Streptosporangium sp. NBC_01755: one gene and its partner. The protein of the gene in region 1 interacts with the protein of each later gene in a pairwise test. Links are inferred from orthologs where the notes say so. Each region holds a gene or a part of one and is shown in the gene's direction. Other genes may lie near its edges.

Region 1 (5,433 bases):
GTCGTTCTGCGGGGTGGCAGCCTGTGCCCAGCCGTCGTGCGAGGGTGCGGTGGCCTGTGCCCAGCCGCTGCCGCCGGAGGAGGTCTGGCCGCGGGGGTCCGCCTGGGGGGTGGAGGTGGGCTGCGGCCACCCGTTGCCCGGAGAGGAGGGATTGTGGTCGCCGGCGCCGCCCTGCGGGCCCGATGTCTGCGACCAGCCGCCACCCTGCGACGGCGTGGGCTGCGGCCACCCGTTGCCGGGGGAGGTCTGGTGCCGGTCATCGCCGCCCTGCGGGGTGGACGCCTGTGCCCAGTTGTCGTTCCGGGGGCTGAAAGCCTGTGCCCAGGTGTCGTTCTGTGGAGTCGAGGCTTGTGCCCAGGTGTCGTTCTGCGGGCCGGTGGCCTGTGCCCAGCCGTTGTTCTGCGGATCGGAGGCTTGCGCCCAGCCGTCGTGCGTGGGTGTGCCGGCCTGTGCCCAGGTGTTGTTCTGTGGGTTGGAGGCCTGTGCCCAGCCGTCGTGCGTGGGTGTGCCGGCCTGTGCCCAGGTGTTGTTCTGCGGATCGGAGGCTTGCGCCCAGCCGTCGTGCGTGGGTGTGCCGGCCTGTGCCCAGGTGTCGTTCTGCGGGCCGGTGGCCTGTGCCCAGCCGTCGTTCTGGGAGGCCGAGGCCTGTGCCCAGCCGCTGTTCTGCGGATCGGAGGCTTGCGCCCAGCCGTCGTGCGTGGGTGTGCCGGCCTGTGCCCAGCCGCTGTTCTGTGGGTTGGAGGCCTGTGCCCAGGTGTCGTTCTGTGGAGTCGAGGCTTGTGCCCAGCCGCTGTTCTGCGGGCCGGTGGCCTGTGCCCAGCCGTCGTTCTGGGAGGCCGAGGCCTGTGCCCAGCCGCTGTTCTGCGGATCGGAGGCCTGTGCCCAGCCGTTGCCGCCGGGGGAGGTCTGGCCGGGAGAACCGGTCTGCGGGTCGGAGTCCCGCTGCCCCCCGACGCCTGGCGAGGTCTGCCAGGAGCCGTTGCCGCCCTGTGGCTCCTCCTGTGGGTGGGGGAGCCTGGGGCCGGTGCCGAGGGGATCGTTCGTCCACGGCGGTGGCGGTTCGGCAGCCTCCGGCCATGCCGGAGGCAGGTGGGACTGGCTGGACTGCTCCGAGGCCATGCTTTCCTTACCTCCCGCGCGGGTGCCCGAATTGGGCGTATTGGGCATGATCTCACGTGAGACGGGGGGGCTCGCAGGGAAACTGGAGAACGCCCCTCTGAACTGGAGTCCGGTTGGGTCGGTCGGTGGGTCCTGCATGGGCAGGCCGACCTCCAACGGATCCGGGCCCCGCCCCGGCTCTACTGAATGTGCCACGGTGAAAAGAGTAAACGCGAAGGACGTACGAGGTCACAACAGGTGCATAGCCATCGGGTCTCGTTCGCTCCGGAGAGCACGGAAATCCTCATTCTGTCGACCTGCTCGGACGCCTGTCTCCTGTTTGCCGTGATCGGGCCTGTTTCCCCAGGCCACGAATATGCCTTGCGGGCTGCGATAGTCTTGGTCTATGCGTGCCGCGACCCTGCTTATCGGGCCGCATCGGCCTCCCTGCCCCTGAGCGCCCTGCCGATGCGGCCGCCCTCCGCGTGAGCGGGGGGTTTTTGCATTGGGCCAGGCGGGTCAGACCATCCACGCAGACATACCCCGAGGGAAAATCGACGTGAGCGAGCGAGCCGACATGCAGAGCGACGAGCAGCACTATGACCCGCAGGCCCTGCAGGTCAAGTGGCAGCGCCGGTGGGAGGAACTGGACCCCTTCCGGGCCGGTGACGACCCCGCCGACCCGCGTGAGCGGCGCTACATGCTCGACATGTTCCCCTACCCCTCGGGTGACCTGCACATGGGACACGCAGAGGTGTTCGCCATCGGCGACGTCGTCTCCCGCTATTGGCTGCAGCGCGGCTACAACGTGTTGCACCCCATCGGCTGGGACTCCTTCGGCCTGCCCGCGGAGAACGCCGCGATCAAGCGTGACGCCCACCCCGCCGAGTGGACCTACGCCAACATCGAGACCCAGGCCAACTCCTTCAAGCGCTACGCGATCTCCTTCGACTGGTCCAGCCGCCTGCACACCAGCGACGCCGAGTACTACAAGTGGACTCAGTGGCTGTTCATCCGCTTCTTCGAGCGCGGCCTGGCCTACCGCAAGGGCGGACTGGTCAACTGGTGCCCCAACGACCAGACGGTGCTGGCCAACGAGCAGGTCAAGGACGGCAGGTGTGAGCGCTGCGGTGCCGAGGTCATCCGCCGCGAGCTGACCCAGTGGTACTTCAAGATCACTGACTACGCGGACCGGCTGCTGAACGACATGGCCCAGTTGGAAGGGGGCTGGCCCGAGCGCGTGCTGACCATGCAGCGCAACTGGATCGGCCGCTCCGAGGGTGCCGACGTCAATTTCGTCATCGAGGGCCGTGACGAGCCGGTCACCGTTTACACCACCCGCCCCGACACCCTGTACGGCGCGACCTTCTTCGTGGTCGCCCCGGACGCGCCGCTGGCCGAGGAGATCGTCGCGGAGGACCGGCGCGAGGCATTCGAGGCGTACCGGGCCGAGGTGTCGAAGCTGTCCGACATCGACCGGCTGTCCACCGAGAAGGAGAAGACCGGCGTCTTCCTGGGCCGGTACGCGATCAACCCGGTCAACGGTGAGCGCATGCCGGTCTGGGCGGCCGACTACGTGCTGTCCGACTACGGTCATGGCGCGATCATGGCTGTGCCCGCGCACGACCAGCGCGACCTGGACTTCGCCCGCGCCTTCGACCTGCCGGTACGGGTCGTCGTACACACCGGCCTGGCCGACCCCGGTGAGACCGGCATCGCCACCGCCGGGAACGGTGCGATGGTCAACTCCGGCCCGCTGGACGGTCTGACCAAGACCGACGCGATCCGGAAGATCATCGAGGTGCTGAGCGAGCGGGGCACCGGCCGCTTCACCGTCAACTTCCGGCTGCGCGACTGGCTGCTGTCCCGCCAGCGCTTCTGGGGTTGCCCGATCCCGATCATCCACTGCGCCGACTGCGGCGAGGTCCCCGTCCCCGACGAGCAGCTGCCCGTCACCCTGCCCGACCTGCGCGGCGAGGCCCTGGCGCCCAAGGGCGTCTCCCCGCTGGCCTCGGCGGAAGAGTGGGTCAACGTCTCCTGCCCCAAGTGCGGCGGCCCGGCCAGGCGCGACACCGACACGATGGACACCTTCGTCGACTCCTCGTGGTACTTCCTGCGCTACGTCAATCCCTCCTACGAGGACGGCCCGTTCGACGTCGAGGGTGTCCGCAGGTGGGGCCCGATCGACCAGTACGTCGGGGGCGTCGAGCACGCCGTGCTGCACCTGCTGTACTCCAGGTTCTTCACCAAGGTCCTGTACGACATGGGCATGGTCGACTTCGTCGAGCCCTTCACCCGCCTGCTGAACCAGGGGCAGGTCATCAACCAGGGCAAGGCGATGTCCAAGTCGCTGGGCAACGGCGTCGACCTGGGCGAGCAGATCGACGCCTACGGGGTCGACGCGGTCAGGCTGACCGTCGTCTTCGCCGGCCCGCCCGAGGATGACATCGACTGGGCCGACGTCTCGCCGGCCGCGTCCCAGAAGTTCCTGGCCCGGGCGTTCCGCGTCATGGCCGAGGCGGGTGCGGCCTCCGCCCCCGGTGTCGACTTCGCAGGCGGAGACCTGGATCTGCGCAAGGTCGTGCACCGCACGGTCGACGAGGTCACCAGGCTGGTCGACTCCCACCGCTTCAACGTCGCGGTGGCCCGGATGATGGAGCTGACGAGCGCGACCCGCAAGGCCATCGACTCCGGGCCCGGCGCCGCCGACCCCGCGGTCAGGGAGTCCGCCGAGACGCTGGCGGTCATGCTCTCCCTGGTCGCGCCGTACGCGGCGGAGGAGGGCTGGGAGCGGCTGGGGCACAGCGGCTCGGTCGCGGTCGCGGGCTGGCCGGTGGCGGATCCGGCGCTGCTCGTCCAGGACTCCGTCACCTGCGTCGTTCAGGTCGCGGGCAAGGTGCGCGACCGGCTGGAGGTCTCTCCGGAGATCTCCGAGGGAGATCTGGAGGCGCTGGCGCTGGCATCGGAGAAGGTCCGGTCCTTCCTGCCCGGCGGCACGCCGCGCAAGGTCATCGTCCGAGCGCCCAAGCTGGTCAACATCGTCCCGTAGACGTTCGAGAGGGGACGTTCGAGAGGGGCGCCCGTCCGGTGTGCGCCCCCCGAGCTTTCATGGGCGGGCCGACCTCTGGCCCGCCCGGCTCGGGCTCTGCCGTCCGGTCGTCGCACCGCCACCCGAAAATCGTCGCACCGCCACCCGAAAACACGCCGGGCGACCGGCACCCCGATATCGGGGTGCCGGTCGCCCGGCGTTTCGCGCGTCCCTTGGAGTGTTGACGTGCAGGTCGAAGGTGCGTGCTTCAGAGCTTGCGGAGGACCGCCACGACCTTGCCGAGCACGGTGGCCTCGTCACCCGGAATCGGGTCGTAGTTGGAGTTGTGCGGGACCAGCCAGACGTGGCCGTCCCTGCGCTTGAAGGTCTTGACCGTGGCCTCGCCGTCGATCATCGCCGCGACCACGTCACCGTTGTCGGCCACCGGCTGCTGGCGTACGACCACCCAGTCGCCGTTGGCGATGGCGGCCTCGATCATCGAGTCTCCGGTCACCTGGAGGAGGAAGAGCGTGCCCTCGCCGACGAGTTGCTTGGGCAGGGCGAAGACATCCTCGATGCTCTCCTCGGCGAGGATCGGGCCGCCGGCGGCGATCCGGCCGACGAGTGGCACGTAGGCGGCGGTCGGGCGGCTGACCGGGGTCTCGTCCTCACCGGAGTCGGGATCCACCCACAGCACGGGCTCGCCGGGAAGGCGCACCTCCAGGGCACGGGGGCGGTGCGGGTCACGCCGCAGATAGCCCTTGCGCTGCAACGCCGTCAGCTGGTGCGACACGCTGGAGGTGCTGGTGAGCTGAACGGCCTCACCGATCTCCCGCATGGACGGCGGATAACCGCGCTGCTGCACGGAGTCGCGGATCACCTCAAGGATCTTCCGCTGCCTGGGGGTGAGGCCAAGGGAGTCACGCCTTCGCACCGCCAGGTCGCTGGCGGCCGAACCGTTCTCGTTGTGCTGGCTCATACGAACTCCTCGCCTCCCGGTCTGTATCTGATGTGTCGCACACAGCGACCATATAATGGCCGAAGATCATACTCAAACAATTGTTCGAATGTCCTCGATATCGGCCACGCCGTGGTGTACAACATCGTACGGGAGTTCGATCGACATCGTGTTCGATTCACCGATCTTTCTTCGACATGTGTTCGGCCAGGTCGAGGGGATGGGGGCCACCGTGAAACCGACCGCGACGACACCACGATCCATGGCTGTGCCGAGACCCCGGACGGCGCGGCGATCATCGGGGGCACCGGGGGCACCGGGAGTACCGCGCCTACGCCTTGTGCCGCCA
Region 2 (4,143 bases), 850 kb from region 1 along the record:
GCGAGACCGTCGAGGCGGGGACGGCTCTCTTCCTCGGTGTCGTGCCGGGCGTGGACGCGAGGCTCCCCGACGTCGGAGTGGTCGCCGGACCGGCCGTCGAGCTCTGGCGCCGCCTCGGCTTCCCCGCCGCGACCCTGGCCTCGCAGGTGGTGCTCACCCCCGCCTGCGGCCTGGCCGGGGCCTCACCCGCCTACGCCAGGGCGGCCCTGGCCACCTGCCGTAAGGCCGCCCGGGTGCTGCAGGACGACCCCGGCGAGTGATCCCGGCCTCTGGGGGCTTCAACTCGGGGTAAGGAAGGACGCAGATTGTCGGTGCTTGAAGATACGTTTGGCTTGGCCGACGACGAGGGGGGAAGCGGGCGATGGGCGCTGAGGTCGAGGGCGTGCCGGTGCGGGCGTTGGAGCGGCACGCGGAGCTGACCGAGCTGGTCGAGGAGGCCAACTGGCGTTACCACGTGCTCGACTCGCCCACCGTGAGCGACGCCCAGTACGACGGGTGGATGCGCGAGCTGCGCGAGCTGGAGGAGGAGAGTCCGACCCTTCGCACGCCCGACTCTCCCACCCAGAAGATCGGCGCGCCGATCTCCAGCGATTTCAATCCCGTCAGGCACCTGCAGCGGATGGAGAGCCTCGACAACGCTTTCAACGCCGACGACCTCGCCTCCTGGCGGGCGAGGGCCGAGCGGCTGGCCGAGCGTGACCCCGCGCCCTACCTGTGCGAGCTGAAGATCGACGGTCTGGCGATCGCACTGGTCTACCAGAAGGGCCGCCTGACCAGGGGGGCCACCAGGGGCGACGGCCGCGTCGGTGACGACGTGACGGCCAACGTCCGCACGATCGTCAACGTGCCGCACCGCCTGACCGGCGACGACGTGCCCGATGTGGTGGAGGTCAGGGGCGAGGTCTACATCCCGGTCGAGGAGTTCAGGAAGCTCAACGAGCAGCTGGTCGAGGCGGGCAAGGCGCCGTTCGCCAACCCGCGCAACTCCGCGGCGGGCTCCCTGCGGCAGAAGGACCCGCGCATCACCGCGCAGCGGCCGTTGCACATGATCGTCCACGGGATCGGCAGGTGGGAGGGGGCCGCCGCGCCCCGCACCCAGTCGGAGATCTACGAACGGCTCGGCGCGTTCGGCCTGCCGGTCAGCGACCTCTACCGGGTCGTCGACGACCTCGAAGGCATCAACGCCTTCATCGACTTCTACAGCGAGCACCGCCACGACCCCGCCTACGAGATCGACGGCGTCGTGGTCAAGGTCGACCGCATCGAGCTCCAGCACAACCTGGGCTCCACCAGCCGGGCCCCCCGCTGGGCGATCGCCTACAAGTATCCGCCCGAGGAGGTCAACACCAGGCTCCTCGACATCCAGGTCGCGGTGGGCCGCACCGGCAGGGTCACGCCGTACGGGGTCATGGAGCCGATCGTGGTGGCGGGCTCCACCGTCGAGCGGGCCACGCTGCACAACGCCTCCGAGGTCGCGCGCAAGGGCGTGCTGATCGGCGACACCGTGGTGCTGCGCAAGGCGGGCGACGTCATCCCCGAGATCGTCGGCCCGGTCGCCGACCTGCGCGACGGCACCGAGCGGGCGTTCGTGATGCCGGAGCGCTGCCCGGAGTGCGACACCGAGCTGGCGTACGAGAACGAGGGCGACGCCGACCTGCGCTGCCCCAACACCAGGGCGTGTCCCGCCCAGCTCCGCGAGCGCGTCTTCTTCGCGGCCGGACGCAGGGCCTTCGACGTCGAGGGGCTGGGCTACGTGGCGGCCACCGCGCTGACCCAGCCGCTGCCGCCGCAGGAGCCGCCGGTCCGCACCGAGGCCGACCTGTTCGACCTGACGATCGAGCAGCTGCTGCCGATCAGGTCGGTGGTTCGCGACCCCGACACCGGACTGCCCAGGACCGATCCGGAGAGCGGCGAGCAGAAGGTCGTCACCTTCTTCGCCAACCAGAGCGGCGAGCCGAGCAAGAACGCCGAGAAGATGCTGGAGCAGCTGGAGAAGGCCAAGAGCCAGCCGGTCTGGCGGGTGCTCGTCGCGCTCTCCATCCGGCATGTCGGCCCCCCGACGGCCCAGGCGATCGCCGCGGAGTTCGGTTCCATCCACGCGATCGCGAAAGCCTCCCAGGAGGAGCTCGCCGCGGTCGAGGGCGTCGGCCCGCGCGTGGCCGCGGCGATCCGCGACTGGTTCGAGGTCGACTGGCACCGGGAGATCGTCAAGCGCTGGGCGGACGCGGGGGTCCGGATGGTCGACGACCCGCCGGCCGAGCAGCTCCCGCAGACCCTGGCCGGGCTGACCTTCGTGGTGACCGGCACGCTCGCCGATCTCACCCGCGACGAGGCCGGTGAGGCCCTGGCCGGCCGGGGTGGCAAGGTCTCGGCGTCGGTGTCGAAGAAGACCTCCTTCGTGGTGGTGGGGGAGAACGCGGGTTCCAAGTTCGACAAGGCGGTGAAGCTCGGCGTGCCGATCCTCGACGAGGCCGGTCTGCGGGTCCTGCTGACCGAGGGGCCCGAGGCGGCGGCGGAGGTGACGGTGCGGCCCGAGGAGTGACGGGACCGACCCGCCGCCGTGCGCCGGAACACGTGAATTTTCAGTGACGGACCGTGCGCAACCGGTTTCGCGAAGTGGCCCGTAGGCCGTACTCTCCCATAGTGAACTAATGGGGGTTTTGTTACTCATGGCCGACCCAATCGACACTCGCGATACCGGACCGCGTCCGGGGTCGCCCCTCTGGGCCTATCTCGCCACCGTCATCGCGGTCGGATTCATCGCCTTGGTCGTGCCCCAGCTGAGTGTGGACATGACCGAGGTCACGGAACTCGCCCGCAGCCCGCTGTTCTGGATGTTCGCGGTCCTTGTCGTGCTGGGCGAGTTGCGGCCGGTGGTCCTGTCGTCGTCGTCGACCGTGGGCGGCACCTACCCGTCGACCATGTTCACCTTCGCCGCGCTGCTCCACTACGGCCTGCCGATCGCGGTGCTGCTGCAGGCGGTCGCCATGGTCGTCAACGGGGCGGTCACCCGCAAGGCGTGCCATCGGGTCATGTTCAACATCGCCCAGGTGACGCTGGCCTGCACCGCCGCCTGGGTGGTGCTCGGGCTTTTCGGCGACCGGCCCGTCACGGTGGGCGCCGGGGTGCCCGACGGCGCCGACCTGCTGGCGATCGGGCTGGCCGGGCTGGCCTACTTCGTGGTCCGGGCCACGCTGGTCTCCGGCGCGGTGGCGCTGCACGAGCGCAGGTCGATCCACAGGGTGATCAGGACCACGATCGGCCACCAGAGCCTCGTCTACGCCGGGCTGCTCGGCCTGGCCCCGCTCGTCGTGGTGGTGATGAACCACTCGCCGGCCCTGGTGCCGCTCTTCCTGGCGCCCATGTTGGCCGTCTACTTCACGGCCAACATGTCGGTCCGCCGCGACCACCAGGCGATGCACGACGGCCTGACCGGGCTGCCCAACCGCAAGATGCTCGTGCTCAGCACGGAGGAGGCGCTCGCCGAGGCGCGGGAGGGCGAGCGGGTCGGCCTGTTCCTGCTCGACCTCGACCGGTTCAAGGAGATCAACGACACCCTCGGGCACCCGGTCGGCGACCGGCTCCTGCAGATGGTCGCGCACCGGCTCACCCACAGCGTCCGTCCCGGCGACGTGGTGGCCCGGCTCGGCGGCGACGAGTTCGCCGTCCTGCTGCCCTCGATCAGGGACGCGGCGGCGGCCAGAGAGGTGGCGGCGCGCCTGCGGGTGGCGATCACCGAGCCGGTACGGCTGGAGGGCATGAGCTTCGACCTGGACGCCTCGTTCGGCATCGCCCTCTACCCCGACCACGCGCCGGACTTCGAGATGCTCCTGCAACGCTCCGATGTGGCGATGTACCTGGCGAAGGAGAGCAGGACCGGGGTCGAGATCTACGCCGCCGACAAGGACCGCAACAGTCCCGAGCGGCTCACCCTTCTCGGTGACCTGCGCAGGGCCATCGACCGCTCCGAACTGCGACTGCACTACCAGCCCAAGCTCGACCTGTCGGGAGGGCAGGTGCGGGGCGTGGAGGCGCTGCTGCGATGGCGCCATCCGGAGCGAGGGATGATCTCCCCGGGGGAGTTCGTGCCGATGGCCGAGCAGTCGTATCTGATGCGTCACCTCACCGGATACGTCATCGACG

The links. The genes of interacting proteins can lie anywhere in the genome.
Region 2: the proteins of leuS (region 1) and ligA interact in binary tests that used the Escherichia coli proteins (3 or more experiments, as listed by UniProt). The link is inferred for Streptosporangium sp. NBC_01755 from one-to-one orthologs.

What each region holds. Positions count from the first base shown.
Region 1 is NZ_CP109131.1:1,187,448-1,192,880, reverse strand. The notes cover bases 1,365-4,411. They hold leuS (leucine--tRNA ligase), read left to right. Parts: upstream 1,365-1,675; coding sequence 1,676-4,147; downstream 4,148-4,411. Other genes in these bases: lexA (transcriptional repressor LexA), read right to left, coding at 4,395-4,411. In the rest of the region: OG884_RS05030 (hypothetical protein), read right to left, coding at 1-1,119; more of lexA, read right to left, coding at 4,412-5,105.
Region 2 is NZ_CP109131.1:2,033,095-2,037,237, reverse strand. The notes cover bases 1-2,951. They hold ligA (NAD-dependent DNA ligase LigA), read left to right. Parts: upstream 1-361; coding sequence 362-2,542; downstream 2,543-2,951. Other genes in these bases: OG884_RS09230 (putative bifunctional diguanylate cyclase/phosphodiesterase), read left to right, coding at 2,670-2,951; OG884_RS09240 (methionine synthase), read left to right, coding at 1-260. In the rest of the region: more of OG884_RS09230, read left to right, coding at 2,952-4,143. UniProt on the Escherichia coli protein: DNA ligase that catalyzes the formation of phosphodiester linkages between 5'-phosphoryl and 3'-hydroxyl groups in double-stranded DNA using NAD as a coenzyme and as the energy source for the reaction.